Streptosporangium sp. NBC_01755: one gene and its partner. The protein of the gene in region 1 interacts with the protein of each later gene in a pairwise test. Links are inferred from orthologs where the notes say so. Each region holds a gene or a part of one and is shown in the gene's direction. Other genes may lie near its edges. The genes, in order: OG884_RS30160 and OG884_RS18040.

What was found.
Region 2: the proteins of OG884_RS30160 (region 1) and OG884_RS18040 interact in binary tests that used the Escherichia coli proteins (3 or more experiments, as listed by UniProt). The link is inferred for Streptosporangium sp. NBC_01755 from one-to-one orthologs.

The regions. Positions count from the first base shown.
Region 1 is NZ_CP109131.1:6,350,355-6,358,277, reverse strand. The notes cover bases 1,722-4,578. They hold OG884_RS30160 (hotdog fold thioesterase), read left to right. Parts: upstream 1,722-2,888; coding sequence 2,889-3,269; downstream 3,270-4,578. Other genes in these bases: OG884_RS30150 (amino acid ABC transporter permease), read right to left, coding at 4,342-4,578; OG884_RS30155 (amino acid ABC transporter ATP-binding protein), read right to left, coding at 3,584-4,345; polA (DNA polymerase I), read right to left, coding at 1,722-2,779. Outside these bases: more of polA, read right to left, coding at 86-1,721; more of OG884_RS30150, read right to left, coding at 4,579-5,190; OG884_RS30145 (ABC transporter substrate-binding protein), read right to left, coding at 5,194-6,012; OG884_RS30140 (DUF4352 domain-containing protein), read left to right, coding at 6,298-6,858; OG884_RS30135 (ABC transporter ATP-binding protein), read right to left, coding at 6,934-7,707; OG884_RS30130 (ABC transporter ATP-binding protein), read right to left, coding at 7,697-7,923. UniProt on the Escherichia coli protein: Required for optimal enterobactin synthesis. Acts as a proofreading enzyme that prevents EntB misacylation by hydrolyzing the thioester bound existing between EntB and wrongly charged molecules.
Region 2 is NZ_CP109131.1:3,833,238-3,841,043, forward strand. The notes cover bases 1-2,740. They hold OG884_RS18040 (isochorismatase family protein), read left to right. Parts: upstream 1-906; coding sequence 907-1,575; downstream 1,576-2,740. Other genes in these bases: dhbC (isochorismate synthase DhbC), read left to right, coding at 1-864; OG884_RS18045 (MFS transporter), read right to left, coding at 1,624-2,740. Outside these bases: more of OG884_RS18045, read right to left, coding at 2,741-2,898; OG884_RS18050 (PLP-dependent cysteine synthase family protein), read right to left, coding at 2,948-4,231; OG884_RS18055 (hypothetical protein), read right to left, coding at 4,341-4,811; modA (molybdate ABC transporter substrate-binding protein), read right to left, coding at 5,088-5,885; OG884_RS18065 (hypothetical protein), read right to left, coding at 6,247-6,567; OG884_RS18070 (hypothetical protein), read right to left, coding at 6,564-6,800; OG884_RS18075 (hypothetical protein), read left to right, coding at 7,168-7,296; OG884_RS18080 (helix-turn-helix domain-containing protein), read left to right, coding at 7,683-7,806. UniProt on the Escherichia coli protein: Involved in the biosynthesis of the siderophore enterobactin (enterochelin), which is a macrocyclic trimeric lactone of N-(2,3-dihydroxybenzoyl)-serine.

The DNA.
Region 1 (7,923 bases):
AATGCCCGGTGTCTTGGAGGCGTCCGGTCAGTACCCGGTGTCTTAGAGGCGTCCGGTCAGTACCCGGTGTCTTGGAGGCGTCCGGTCAGTGCCCGGCGTCCTCCCAGGTGCGGCCGACGCCCACCGAGACGGCCAGTGGGACGCGCAGGGCGTAGGCGGCGTTCATCCGGTCCGTGACCAGGTCGCGCAACGTCTCCAGCTCACCGGGGGCCACCTCGAAGACGAGCTCGTCGTGGACCTGCAGCAGCATCCGGGAGCCGAGCGCCGCCTCCTTGAGCGCGCCCTGCACGTTGAGCATGGCGACCTTGATGATGTCGGCCGCCGAACCCTGGATGGGCGCGTTGAGCGCCATCCGCTCGGCCATCTCGCGGCGCTGGCGGTTGTCGCTGTTGAGGTCGGGCAGGTAGCGGCGCCGACCCATGATCGTCTCGGTGTAGCCGTCGTTCCTGGCCTGCGCGACGATCGCGTTGAGGAAGTCGCGGACGCCGCCGAACTCCTCGAAATACCCCTCCTTGAGCGCTCTGGCCTCGGAGACGGGGATGTTGAGCTGCTCCGACAGCCCGAAGTCGGACAGTCCGTAGGCGAGGCCGTAGTTCATCGCCTTGATCTTGGCCCGCATCTCCCCGGTGACCTGCTCGGGCTCGGTGTCGAAGACCCGGGCCGCGGTGGCCTTGTGGAAGTCGTGCCCGGACTCGAAGGACGCGATCAGCGCCTCGTCGCCGGACAGGTGGGCCATGATGCGCAGCTCGATCTGGCTGTAGTCGGCGGTCAGCAGGGTCTCGAAGCCCTTGCCGACCACGAAGCCCTGCCGGATGCGGCGGCCCTCGGCGGTGCGGATCGGGATGTTCTGCAGGTTGGGCTTCTCCGAGCTGAGCCGCCCGGTGGCCGCCACGATCTGGTTGAACGTGGTGTGGATGCGGCCGTCGTCGGCGATCTCCTTGATCAGGCCCTCGACCGTGACCTTCAGCTTGGCCTGGTCGCGGTGGCGCAGCATGATCGTCGGCAGCTCGTGCTCGGTCTGGGCGGCCAGCCAGGCCAGCGCGCCGGCGTCGGTGGTGTAGCCCGTCTTGGTCTTCTTGGTCTTGGGCAGGTTGAGCTTGACGAACAGGATCTCCTGGAGCTGCTTGGGCGAGCCCAGGTTGAACTGCTCGCCGCCCACGGAGGCGTGTGCCGCCTCGACCGCCTGCTTGACCGCGGCGCCGAACTCGGCCTCCAGGCCGCTGAGATACTCCCGGCCGGCGGCGATGCCGGCCCGCTCCAGCTCGGCCAGCACGGTGACGAGCGGCAGCTCCACGTCTCGCATCAGGTGAATACCGCCCAGCGGCTCCAGGAACGCCTCCAGCGCGTCGGCGAGCTCGCCGACCGCCAGTGCCCGCAGGGCCAGGTCTTGGGCGGCGTCGTCGTCCTGGTCGTCGAAGAGGCTGGCCTGGCCGCCGTTGTCGGCCTCGCCGCGCAGCTCGCGCCGCAGGTAGACCCGCACCAGGTCCTCCAGCGGGAACGAGCGCTGCCCTGGCGTCGCCAGGTAGGCGGCCAGCGCGGTGTCGCAGGTGAGGCCGCGCAACTCCATGCCCTGCGCCCACAGCGCGAGCATCGGGCCCTTGGCGTCGTGCACCGCCTTGGACTTCGAGGAGTCTGCCAGCCACTCGCGCAGGGCCGCCTCGTCGGCCTCGGTCAGCGTGGTCGGGTCGATGAACGCGGCCCCGGCCCCGGCCGCCGCGATGGCGATGCTGTCGACACGGCCGGTGCCGCTGCCGTACTCGCCCTTGAAGGCCAGGCCGACGCGGCCCTCGGGCAGCGCGCGCAGCCACGGGTCCACCTCGTCGGGGCCGAGGGTGACGACCTCGACCTCGAAGCCCTCCTCCGTCGCCGCCTCGGGCGAGCCGATCGTCTTGAACAGCCGGTCGCGGATCTCGCCGCGGAACTCCAGCGTGTCGAGGATCTTGTTGATCTCGTCGCGGTCGGCCGCGCCGACCGTCAGCTCGGAGACCTCGTGCTCCAGCGGGACGTCGCGGATCAGCTGGGTGAGGCGCCGGTTCATCAGCACCTGGTCGAGGTGGTCACGGAGCTTGTCGCCGACCTTTCCCTTGACCTCGTCCACCCGGTTGACCAGCTCCTCCAGCGAGCCGAACTCGCGGATCCACTTGGCCGCGGTCTTCTCCCCCACGCCGGGGATGTTCTTCAGGTTGTCGCTGGAGTCGCCGCGGATGGCCGCGAAGTCGGGATACTGCGCCGGGGTGAGCTCGTACTTCTCCAGGACCGCCTCGGGGGTGAAACGGGTCATGTTGCTGATGCCGACGCGGGTCATCAGCACGGTGACCCGCTCGTCGACGAGCTGCAGCGCGTCCCGGTCGCCGGTGACGATCAGCACGTTCATGCCCTGCCCGGCGGCACGGGTGGCGAGGGTGGCGATCAGGTCGTCGGCCTCGTATCCGGCCAGCGACAGGTGCGGCACGCGCACCGCGTCGAGCACCTCGTGGATCAGGCTCATCTGGCTGCGGAAGCTGTCGGGGCTCGCGCTCCGGTTCGCCTTGTAGTCGGCGTACTCCTCGTGGCGGAACGTCGGCTCGGAACGGTCGAAGCAGACCGCCACGTGGGTCGGCCGCTCGTCACGGAGCACGTTGACCAGCATCGAGGTGAAACCGTAGACCGCGTTGGTCGTCTGGCCCGTGGTGGTGGAGAAGTTCTCCTCCGGCAGGGCGTAGAAGGCCCGATAGGCGAGTGAATGCCCATCCAGCAGCAGGAGACACGGACGAGTGGGGGTCGCTTCGTTCTTCGGCACAGCGAAAGCCTAGTCTCCTGATACGACAGAAAGCCTGACTCACCTGACAGGAGACATCCCCTTGACCATGACCGACCCCGACGAGGCCACCCTGCCCATCGAAGAGCAGATGAGCGCCGCCCACCGGAACACGCTGATCGAACGGATGGGCATCGTGATCACCGATGCCACTCCCGAGCGGGTGGTCGGCACGATGCCGGTCGAGGGCAACATCCAGCCGCGCGGCCTGCTGCACGGCGGCGCCTCGTGCGTGCTGGCGGAGACGCTGGGCTCGATCGGCGCGCTACTGCACGCGGGCCCCGGACGCATCGCCTTGGGCATCGAGATCAACGCCACCCACCACCGCTCGGCCACCTCGGGGCTGGTCACCGGCGTGGCCACCCGGCTGCACGGCGGCCGGACGCTCACCAGCTACGACATCGAGATCGTCGACGAGCAGGACCGCCGGGTGTGCAGCGCGCGCCTCAGCTGCATGCTGCGCGACGCCTGAACACACCCGGATCGCCTTTTTGCCATTGTCGGGCGACGATTCCGCTACGGTGGGTGACGGCGATGCCCGCGGGGAGGCCGAGTAGAAAACGTACGGGGTCGGGGAAGCTCCATACGGCGCCAAAGGCCTCCCCCGGGCTCGTGAGATGGCCGCCCCGTCGGCCTCTCCGAACGGCCCGCCCCGATCACGCTCCGGTGCGCCGCCCCTCCGCGTCCGGTGGGCTCGCGGGCACCCGCGCAACCGCCCCGTACCGCCCGTACCGCGTGAACGCGCACGGCCCGCGCCGAGCGGGCACGGGCCGTGCGACGTGAGGCTCAGATATCCGTGTGCGTCGGGTCGAGCACGCGGCGCAGGAAGGTCTTCGTGCGCTCGTGCCGCGGAGCGCCGATCACCTGCTCCGGGGTGCCGTCCTCCACGATCACGCCGCCGTCCATGAACACCACCCGGTCGGCCACGTCGCGGGCGAACGCCATCTCGTGGGTGACCACGAGCATCGTCATCCCCTCCTCGGCGAGCTTGCGCATGACAGTGAGCACGTCACCGACGAGTTCCGGGTCGAGCGCCGAGGTGGGCTCGTCGAAGAGCATCAGCGCCGGGCTCATGGCCAGCGCCCTGGCGATGGCCACCCGCTGCTGCTGGCCGCCGGAGAGCTGGGTGGGATAGGCGTCGCACTTCTCACCGATGCCGACCTTGTCCAGGTTCTCCCTGGCGATCTTCTCGGCCTCGGCCTTGCCCCGCTTCAGCACCCGGCGCTGCGAGACGATCACGTTCTGCAGGACTGTCATGTGCGGAAACAGGTTGAACTGCTGGAAGACCATCCCGATGCCGCGGCGGGCGGCGTCGATGTCGACGTCGCGGTCGGTCAGCTCCACTCCGTGGACGACCACCCTCCCCGACGTCGGCTGCTCCAGCAGGTTCACACAGCGCAGCAACGTGGACTTGCCCGACCCCGAGGGGCCGATGACGCAGACCACCTGGCCGGGGTCGACGGCGAAGTCGATGCCCTTGAGAACCTCCAGCTTGCCGAAGCGCTTGTGCAGGTCACGGATCTCGACCGCGTGGTTCACCGGAGTCACCGTCCCTTCGCCTGGCGCTTCTCCAGCCGGGACGCGAGATAGCCCAGCGGGATGGTGACCAGAAGGTATGTCACGCCCACGACCAGGATGGGCGTGGCGTTGGCATGGGTCGAGGCCATGTCGTTGCCGAACTTCGTGAGCTCGACGTAGTCACCGGAGACACCGAGGAACAGCACCAGCGAGGAGTCCTTGAGCAGGGACACGAACTGGTTGGTCGTCGGCGGGATCACGATGCGCACGGCCTGCGGGATGACGATGGAGATCATGGCCCGCGTGTACGACATGCCCAGCGAGCGCGCCGCCTCCATCTGCCCCTTGGGCACCGCCTGGAGTCCCGCCCTGAGCGTCTCGGCCATGTAGGCCGAACCGACGATCGTCAGACCCAGGATGCCCTCGCCGTAGGTGCCGCCCGGCACCTGGAAGCCGCTCAGGGCCAGGGGCAGGAACAGGATGAGCAGGAAGATCAGCAGCGCGGGCAGGCCGCGGAAGATCTCGATGTAGGCGATCGCGATCCACCGGTAGGGCCGCACCGACGACATCCGCATCAGCGCGAACAGCAGACCGAGCAGGAAGGCGAAGACGAAACCGCCGACCGAGTAGATGATCGTGTTCTTCAGCGCGATCGTGAACAGTTCGGGAAGCGTCTTCTCCGCGACGTCGAGTCTGGCGAAGTTCTTGCCGAGTTCGGCCCACTCGATGCTCAGGGCCAGGAAGACGACCACGGCCGCCAGTACGACGTATTGGACGGCCCGGCTGATCTGCTGTCTCTTACGGGGACTGAGCCCACTCCCGGCGGGGGCGCCCCCACCGGGAGTGGGCTCGGTCGTCGTTGGCTGGTCCGTCATCGGTTAGCCGAGCTCCCCGGGCTTCTTACCGAACCACTTGACGAAGATCTGCTCGTAGGTGCCGTCCGACTTGGCCGTGGTGATCGCGTCGTTGATCGCCTTGAGCAGGACCGGGTCGGCGCCCTTCTTCAGGCCGACGCCGTACTGCTCGCCGGTGTCGAGGCTGGCGACCAGCTCGAACTTCTCCGCGATCTCGGGCTTCTTCAGCCAGGTCAGGACGACGGGAAGGTCCTGGACGATCACGTCGACCTGGCCGGACTGCAGGCCGAGCAGTTCCTTGGGAGAGTCGGCGAACTCCTTCGGGTCCATGCCCTTGCCCTTGACGTAGTCGAGGCCCGTGGTCGAGGCCTGGGCGCCGAGCTTGAGGCCCTTGGCCTTGACCTCCTCCAGGGTCGCGACGCCGGCGCCCTTCTTGGCCAGCAGTGCCTGCGTGGCGTCGAAGTAGGGCTCGGAGAAGTCGATGTTGGCCTTGCGCTCCTCGGTGATCGTCATACCGGCGGCGGCCACGTCACACTTGCCCGCCGCCATCGCCGCGCCACTCTTGATGACGGCGAAGTCGATGTCGACGATCTCCTGTGTCAGGCCGAGCTTCTTGGCCGCCAGGTCGACGATGTCGACGTCGAAGCCGACGACCTTGTCACCCTCCTTGAACTGGAACGGCTCGTAGGGCAGGTTGGTGCACGTGGTCAGCTTGCCAGGGGTGATCACCTGCGGGCCGGCCGCGGCCGCGGGAGCACTCGCCGAGGCACCATCGCTCGGGCTCGCGGTGGTGGCCTCGCCACCACCGCAGGCCGCGAGGCCGAGCGCACCGGCGACGACCATCGCGCCCACCGTAAGCGCACGACGGGAAACAAAACTTAGGCCCACAAAGGCCTCCTTACGGTCAATGTCGCTTCTTGTATGGATACCTCAGTGCAGGTCATGCTCCATCACCTGCACAATCGTGCAGATCACCGGTATGACACAATTCGGACAACAACCGTGTCAGGAGCCCCCCGTCCCACACCCTGCTCCGGTACGGATCGGGATGCGAGCACTTGCCTGATCGCCAACGCCATCCGGGCGAGCCGTTGAACCTCGGAGCCGGACTCGGTTACGTTGCCCGATATGCGTGCCCTCATGATCCTGTTCAGCGGTGCCGCTCTCACCGCCACCGTCCTGTCCGGCTGCACCGGAGAGGGACCGGTCGCATCCGCCTCCCCCTCGGCCACCCCCACCCCGACCTACGAGCTCCCGCCGCGCCCGGTACGGCCGGGCGAGAGCCCCGTCAGGGCCGCGCCGGTGACCGACGGCGACACCCGGTTCCAGGTGATCGGCCTGCAGAAGGGGCTGAGCGGCTTCTTCGGCAGCCACGCCGAGTGGCAGGCCAAGGGCCAATACGTGGTCGTACGGATCCTCGTGGAGAACCCCGGCCGCACCAACTCCCGCTTCGACGCCAAGCGGCAGAAGCTCATCACCGCCGACGGCACCGTCCACGCGATCGACAAGTTCGCGCAGGCCATCAAGCGGCAGCCGGACACGCTTCCGCTCGGCGCCCAGGTCAGGATCGAAATGGACCTGTGGTACGACATCCCCGCCGAGGCGAAGGTCTCCGCGATCATGCTGTTCGGCGACCCGCCCCTCGGCGTTGGGGGCACCACCGACGGCGTGCGGGTACCGCTGTCCTGAGCCTCCCCGACATGTGCGGGCCCACCGCGCGCCGACGCGCGGCGGGCCCGTCCATCTGCCATGAAAGGCGCCGGGTCAGGCCTGCTCCTCCGGAGCCGAGGCAGCGGCGGGAGCACCCGCCCCCTCCTCGACCAGGTCCTGCGACACTCCACCGCCCAGGTAGGCGGCCTGCACGGCGGGGTCGTTGAGCAGCTCGTCCGCGGGCGCGCTCTTGACCACCTTCCCGGTCTCCAGGACGTAGGCGCGGTGGGCCAGCTTCAGCGCCTGCTGGGCGTTCTGCTCCACCAGCAGCACCGTGGTGCCCCGGCGGTTGATCTCCTCGATGATCGAGAAGATCTGCTGCACGATCAGCGGCGCCAGGCCCATCGACGGCTCGTCAAGCAGGAGCAGCTTGGGCTTGGCCATCAGCGCGCGGCCGATGGCGAGCATCTGCTGCTCACCTCCGGACATCGTGCCGCCCATCTGGGTCCTGCGCTCCTTCAGGCGGGGGAACAGCTCGTAGACCTCGTCCAGGTCGGTGCTGAAATCACCCGAGCGGGTATAGGCACCCATGAGCAGGTTGTCCTGCACCGTCATGCCCGGGAACACACCCCGGCCCTCGGGCGCCTGCCCCAAACCCGCGACGACCCGCTTGTGGCCGGGCATCTTGCTGATGTCATTGCCGTCGAAGGTGATGCCCCCCGACGACAGCGGACGCAGGCCCGAGATCGTCTTCAGGGTCGTGGTCTTACCCGCCCCGTTCGCCCCGATGAGCGTGACGATCTCGCCCTCGTTCACCTCGACCGAGATGCCCTTGAGCGCCTCGATCTTGCCGTAGTGGACATGGATGTCCTTGACCTCAAGAAGCATCGGCGGGAGCCCCCAAATACGCCTCGACGACCCGAGGGTCGGTCCGCACCTCGTCCGGCAGGCCATCGGCGATCTTCTGGCCGAAGTCCAGCACCGCGATGCGGTCGCTGATGCCCATGATGAGGCTCATGTCGTGCTCGATGATCAGAATCGTCCGCCCGGCGTCGCGGATGTCCCGGATCAGCTGCTGCAGCGCCACCTTCTCCGCCGGGTTCA
Region 2 (7,806 bases), 2.5 Mb from region 1 along the record:
GTCACGGGCACGTTCACCGGATTCGGCCCGGTTCCCGACCCCGGCGACTACATGCGCGGTGTGGAGAAGGCGCTGGCCAAGCTGACCGCCGGAGAGCTCAAGAAGATCGTGCTGGCCCGCGCCCTGGACGTCACCCTGGGCGCCCCCGTCGACGTCGGGCGTGTGCTGCGCAACCTCGTCCGGCGTGACCCGCAGGCCTACGGTTACGCGGTCGACCTGCCGTCGAGCACCGCCACCACCCGCACGCTGCTGGGGGCCAGCCCCGAGCTGCTCGTCTCCCGTTCCGGCCGCCAGATCACCACGAACCCGCTGGCCGGGTCCGTACCCCGTCACCCGGACCCTGTCATCGACCGTGAACGGGCCCGCGCCCTGCTCACCTCCGACAAGGATCTCCGCGAGCACGCCCTGGTGATCGAGAGCATCGTGGAGGCCCTGCGCCCGTACTGCCGGGAACTCTCGGTACCTGCCGGGCCCTCACCGCTGTCCACCGCCTCCATGTGGCATCTGTCGACCCGGATCACCGGCGTGCTCGACGACCCGGCGGTCACGTCGCTGGAGCTGGCCATGATGCTGCACCCCACCCCCGCCGTCTGCGGCACCCCCGCGAGCGCCGCGCGCCAGGCCATCGAGGAGATCGAGCCGTTCGACCGCGGCCTGTACGCCGGCCTGGTCGGGTGGGGTGACGCGACGGGCGACGGCGAATGGGTCGTGACCATCCGCTGTGCCGAGGTCGCCGACCAGACCCTGAGGCTGTTCGCCGGTGCGGGAATCGTCGCCGGTTCGGTGCCGGAGACCGAGCTCGCCGAGACCACCGCCAAGTTCCAGACCATGCTCCGCGCCGTCGGCCTGGACCAGGACCGCTGACCCACCGTCTGGCCCACCGTCGTAGGAAAGGAGACAGTGCCCGTGGCCCTTCCCCAGATCGCCTCCTACCCGCTGCCGGGAGAAGGCGATCTTCCTGAGAACCGGGTGGCCTGGCGCCCTGATCCGCGCCGAGCCATCCTGCTGGTCCATGACATGCAGAACTACTTCCTCGCACCCTTCGCCGCCGGTGCCTCACCGCTGACCGGGCTCATCGACAACATCGGCCTGTTGCGCGAGGCCTGCGCCGGGCTGGGGGTCCCGGTCGTCTACTCGATGCAGCCCGGCGGCCAGAGCAGCCATCAGCGCGGCCTGCTCCAGGACTTCTGGGGCTCGGGCATCCCCGGTTCGCAGGAGAGTGAGATCGTCGCGAGCCTCCTTCCCGCGGCGGCCGACATCCTGCTCACCAAGTGGCGCTACAGCGCCTTCTGCAGGACCGACCTGCGCGCCCGGATGGACGCCATGGGCCGTGACCAGATCATCGTCTGCGGTGTCTACGCCCACATCGGCTGCCTCATGACCGCCTGCGACGCCTTCATGCAGGACCTGCAGCCGTTCCTGGTGGCCGACGCCGTCGCCGACTTCTCCTGGGAACACCACACCATGGCCCTCGCCTACGCCGCCCAGCGCTGCGCGGTCACGGCCGTCACCCGCGGCCTGCTGCGCGGGTGGGATCCCGCGCGGCAGGCCGCCGAGATGGTCGGCGGTGGGTAGCCGACCGCCGGAACCCGCTTCGCGAGGCCGCGCCGTCTCCGAGGCGCGTCACGCCGGCGCCGGAGCGGTCTGCGGTGAGGTCGCCAGGCGTCCCGATCGATCCAGGGCGGCGACGGCCGCGGCGCAGCCAAGGCCGATCAGCGCCAGGGCCAGCCACGGCAGGCTCGGCAGACCCGTCCGCGCGCCCAGATCCAGCGCCCACCCGGTGAGCAGGTTGCCCGCGGCGATGCCGATCCCGGCCAGGGTGCTGTAAAGCCCGTAGTAGGTACCCACCATGTGCCGGCCGCCGAAAGTGGCGATGGTCGCCATCTCGAACGGATAGATGATCATAGTAGCCAGGCTGAGCAGCACCGCCGTCCCCAGGACGGGGAGCAGCACGAGCACTCCGGCGACGCCGCCGGAGTGGCCGGCGTTGCCCGCCCAGGGGGCGGCCAGGGCCAGGGGGGTGAAGGCGAACCCCATCAGGACCAGGCCCCTGGCGATGGCCTGCGGCGGTCGCCACCGCCGGGTCGCCCACGCGGTCAGGCGGGCCTGACCGGCGATGGTCATCACCGCGGAGACCACGAAGACGAGGGTGACCCCCAGCTCACCACTCGTCATCCGGCGGATTTCCAGCGGCAGGCCCAGATAGACCTGGAAGTTCAGCACGTACGAGCCGATCATGGCCAGGGAGAACAGCAGGAAGGGGCGATTGCCGATCACCTCACGCCAGTCGAGCAGCACGCCCCGGCTGTCCTCGGTCCGCGGGCGCTCCCCTTTCGGCAGGGCCCGCAGCTGGGCAATGGTCAGCACGGCGAACATCACGCCCGCGACCAGGCAGACGAGCCTGAAGGCCACCGCGTTGAGCAGCAGGCCGACGAGCGGCCCGATCAGGATGCCGAGCTGGTAGAAGGCGTTGAACGCGGCGAACGCCTCGACCTTCCGCGCTCCGGCCTCCTGGGCGAGGTAGGCCCGTACGGCGGGGTTGAACAGCGCGCCGGCGAACCCGGTCAGGGCCGAGGCGGTCACCAGCATGGGCAGCGAGTCGGCCACGGCCAGCATCAGGAACGCGAGGGTGCGCAGCCCACAGCCCGCGATGATCATGGGTTTGTGGCCGAGCCGGTCGGCGAGGGTGCCGCCGATCAGGAACATGCCCTGCTGGCTGAGGTTGCGGATGCCAAGGATCAGGCCGACCAGTGCCGCCGGCAGCGCCAACGCTCCCGACAGATGACCGGCCAGGTAGGGCATCAGCATGTAGAAGCCGGTGTTGATGGTGAGCTGGTTGACCAGGAGTAGTTTCACCGGCCGGTCGAAGGAGCGGGCCAGGGCCAGGGTGCTTCTCACCGTCGGACCCCTCCGTCTTCGGATGAGCGGGCCAGGGCCAGGGTGCTTCTCACCGTCGGACCCCTCCGTCTTCGGAGGGCGCCCTCTCGGTTTTGGAGGGTGTCCTCTCGGCGGCGGTGTTCTCGACGCGGACATCACCCTCGGGAATCGCTTCCACACCGCCTCCCGGAACGGCCGTGGGTGTCTCCCCGTCGCACTTCGCCAGGGCGCCGGTGGTGGGGTCGAGCACGGTCGTACACCGGGTCCAGCGCGTCAGCTCGCGTTCGGCGGGATGGGCGATCTCGTCGGGGTCGGTCGCCGCCGGTGCGCCGAGCAGGCCCCATTCGGCGCAGTAGTCGTCGTTGAACACGGTGTCGAAGTAGCGGTGCGGACCGTCGGGGAAGACCGCCGCTATCCGGGCGTGACCGGGCAGCGTACGGGCCAGCCACGATGCCACCAGGGCCACCGCGCCGACGCTCCATCCGCCGGTGGCGTACCGCAGTGCGGCCAGGCGCCGGCAGGCCCAGACCGCTTCGGCGGGTGCGACCCAGTGGACCTCGTCGAATGCCTCGTACGCCACGTTGCGCGGGTAGATGCTGCTGCCCAGGCCGCGCATGAGCCGGGCGCGCGCGGGCTGGCCGAAGATGGTCGAGCCGATCGTGTCGACGCCGACGAGCCGGAGGTCGGGATAGAAGCGCCGTAGCGCGCGGGAGACTCCGGCGCTGTGACCGCCGGTGCCCACGCTGCACACCAGGACGTCGATCCGCCCGAGCTGACCGGCCAGTTCCGTGGCCAGTCCCGTGTAGGCGGCGACGTTGTCGGGGTTGTTGTACTGGTCCGGGCAGTAGGCGTCCGGATGCTCGCCGAGCAGTTCCCGCACGCGCTGGCGGCGTGCCTGCTGCCAGCCGCCCACCGGGTGCGGTTCGCCGACGACGACGACGCGCGCTCCGTAGGCGGACAGCAGCCGGCGCATCAGCGGTTCCATGCCCGGGTCGGTCACCAGCGTCACCGGGTGGCCACCGACGATGCCGGCCAGTGCCAGGCCCAGGCCGAAGGTCCCGCTGGTGGACTCCACGATGGGGGCCCCGGGTCGCAGCAGGCCGCGCTCGCGTGCCCGCTCGACGATGTAGAGGGCGGAGCGGTCCTTGATCCCTCCGGGGTTGCTGCCCTCCAGCTTCGCCCAGAACCCGCGCCCCTGCCCCGAGGCGATCTCCGGAATCCAGAGCACCGGGGTGTTGCCGACCACGTGCTCGGGGGCGTGGCAGGTGGCTCCGGTGATCAGCTGGCTGAGCGAGGTGGTGGCGATCTGTGGCGAACTCGCAGTGATCTGCGGTGAACTAAGTGTATATGTCATGATCCGTTTCCCCTGGATGCGATGTGATTGGCTCGCTGACGGGCGCGCGCGAACGACGGCTCATACCGCTCAGCAGGAGCGTGGAGTCGTTGGCGGCCCGAGGGGCGGGCTATATCCGGGAAACGGATTTGAGGAGAAGTAACGCGACCCCGGGCGGCGGACGGACCGGTCGCGCGCGACGCCGCGCGGGTGGCGGTGGAGGCGTCACGGCCTCCTCGGCCACCACAGGGTCACCGGTGATCGGGCCGGCAGGCACCAAGGCGCGCACGCCGGTGATCTGCGCTCCGGCAGCCGCACCGCACAGGTGGTGATCCTCGTCGACGGGCGGTACCGGGCACGGCAGGTGTTCCGCCGGAGTCCCCGCGCCGATCAGGGTGAGACGCCCGGTGGGGGCGTCGGCATCTCCGGCGGCGCTCACGTCGGCGTTCGCCGTGGCCGGCAGCCAGGGGCCGGGGGCCCGATGATGGCCCGAGTGGGCGGGGGCCACCACGCACAACGCCAGATGCATCAACACGACGGCACCGAGCACGGCAAGCCCTAGCGCGAAGGCTGCGCCTCCGCGCTGTGCGACTCGCCGCATCGATGCGATCATGACCACAAACGTACATTACCGCTTGCAGTCGATTGACTGCGGGGGGTTACTTTATGCCTTTAAAGGCTCCTAATAAGTGCGGGAGGCCGTACCGGCATTGGCCGGAGGCGCGCCTGCGGAGCGGTGTGTCCAGTGCCTGAGGCCACAGGGGCAGGGCAGGGCAGGGCAGGTCGGCCGGTTCGGGTGGATCGGCCCAGTTCAGGGCGATGAACGGCTCGGTGCGGCAGGGATGGTGCACCCGTTCGCGGGTGATGCGGTAGCGGGTCAGGGGGCTTGGAAGCCGGCCTTGGTCAGCACGTCCTTGCCCTGCTGGGACAGCACCAGATCGACGAACTGCTTGGCCGCCTCGGGGGCGGGCGCCTTGGACAGGGTCGCGATCGGGTAGTCGTTGATCGCCTTCTCCGCCTCGGGGAAGTCGATGCCCTGGACCTTGCCGTCGGAGGCGATCACGTCCGTCTTGTAGACCAGGGCGGCGTCGACCTCGCCGAGCGAGACCTTGGCCAGCGTGGCCTTGACGTCCTGTTCCAAGGTGACCGGCGTGACCTTCAATCCGGCCGCGTCCAGTGCCTTGACCGCTGCCGCGCCGCACGGCACCTGCTCGGCGCAGAGGGCGACCTTGACCTTCGGATCGGTCAGGTCGCCCAGGTCGTCGACCTTGGCCAGGTTGTCGGCGGGGACGGCGATCTGCAGGGTGTTGCGCACGAACGTGGCCGGGGCCGCGGCCAGGGAGGCGTCGGCGACGGTCTTCATCGTGGCCGGGCTGGCGGAAGCGAAGACGTCGGCCGGGGCGCCCTCGACGATCTGCTGGGCCAGCGTGGCGCTGGAACCGAAGTTGAACCGCACGGTCGTGCCCGGGTGCGCTGCCTCGAAGGTCTTGCCCAGCTCGGTGAACGTGCCGGTCAGCGAGGCGGCGGCGAACACGGTCAGCGTCGTGGCCCCGCCCCCGGACGGCCCGCCGGAGGAGGCGGAGGTGGCTGGATCGCTGGAACCGCAGCCGGACAGGCCGGCGGCCAATGTGAGGGCGATGGGGATCGTGGCCCACCGGGAAAGACGCCTGAACAACGAGGGCTCCTTACTGACTTCACCGTGCCGACCCAGAACGTCGTCACCGACAATCACGATACCTTCGCATATTCAGGCCTCAAGAGGCGATACCCATGGCAATTGGCAAAGAAGCTGCCCTTATATCATCGCACCTGCGATAAGTAGAGCAGGTGTGGTCGCAGCCCACCCGTCTCTCGTGGGCCCGACCCCGTCCCCGGCCACCCCAACGTCCACGACGATCCCGGCCAGGGCGTTCACTGCTTCGCTTTGTCCCGTATGGCGTCACGTACCACGCGGGCGCCTTTATTCGCGTCCGCGTGGTACGTCGTGGGCGGCACGGCGGCCTGGACCAGGGAAGGGATGGGGCCGCCGTGCCTGCTCAGAAGTGGCCGATGTCGGCTGAGGTGGAGGTGAGTGCCCAGCGGTGCAGGAGCGCGGTCATCTCGGCCTCGCGCATCTGCGCCTTGAGCCCCTCGATGGTGCGGTCGCACAGGAGCAAGGGTTCTGGGGTGGGCCAGGTGGCGATGGCGTGGAAGAGGCGGCTGCCGGTGCCGTACAGGACGGCCCATCCCGGCCAGGTGATCTCCAGCATGGCGGCCTCGGCGCGGGCTTCGTGGTCCCAGGTGTAGCAGGGCACGGGAGGGGCGGCCTGGCCGTCGCGGTGGCGGCCCCGGGGACGGGCGGGCCGTCGCTGGATCATGAGATCACCTGCCCGGCTTGCTCCTGCGCCTCCCGCGCGATGGTCTCCTGCCGATCGGTCTCGATGCGCAGGGCCTCCAGGGTGTCGGCGTCGACGGTACGTTCGGCCCCGGCGTGGAACGCGGCCAGAGGGAAGGGCTGCTCCCGGCTGGCCCACAGCCGTCCGGCGTCGCTGAGGATCAGCCGCCGGCCGGGGATGGCCGGTTCGGGGGTGCTGGATCTAACATCGTCCACTGATTGGACCTCCATCCGATCAAGGGCCCGTCCGGACGTTGGTAGCGGAGGACGGGCCCGCTTCATGGGGCAGGGCAGGACACGGAGGGGTGCGCCGCACGGGCCGGGTGGCCGGTACGGAGACGAGGTGACCGTTACGCGGTTGGGGAACAGGCGGTTGTTCGCCTGTGACGGGGCGCGAGGCGACGTCCAGTGCCGAGCCGGGGCGGATCTGGGCGGGAGTATCGGGGGAAGACGGCAGAGGGCCCGCCTGGGCGGCGGTACCGGTATCGCGGGCTCGGCGGCCAGGGCCTGTTCGGGAAGCCGTGGGGTAGGTGGTATCGGGATCACCTTGGCCGGGTCCTGCTCGGCAGACCGCTGAGCAGGTATGAACGCAATCACCTCGGCCGGGGCCGCGAAGGCGAGTGACTCGAAGCAGGGCAAGGAGCGGTCCCCGGTGCGGCGGGCCTCCAGGCGCGTGGCCATCAGATCGCCGGAGGGCTGGGCGTACTCGTGATCGGCGGGCCGGTCTGGGCAGCCGTGCGCGAAGGGCGCGTGCCCGCAGACAGCGCACCCCATCGGCATCGGCACAGCGTCGGCGAAGCAACCGCAGCGTTCCCTTGCCATCTGCGAGTCGAGGACTGGGGCACCAAGCCTGGTCATGGGTGAGGAGCGCCTTCCTGATCAAGGACTTGTTGACGGTGGCCCACACCGTTGACAAGCCCGATTTGCGTCAAGGCTGCTTGCGTCAGCACGGGCGTAAGCCTGTCACCGACTGCTCGAACTTCCCTACTCTGTGTGACGAGCCTCATGATGACGTGAGAATCTCAGGCTGGCAATCCCATCGCACATATTTGTTGCGTTGAGCAGGAGGAGCCGGTTGAGCTGCGGCACACTGACCGCATGAAGTACTCCACGGTCCGCCTGCGTCGTCTGTCGCGTGAGCTGCGCACCCTGCGTGCGACCACCGGCTTGACAACCGAGGCCGCCGCCGAACAACTTGGCTGGTCCAGGTCGAAGCTCAACC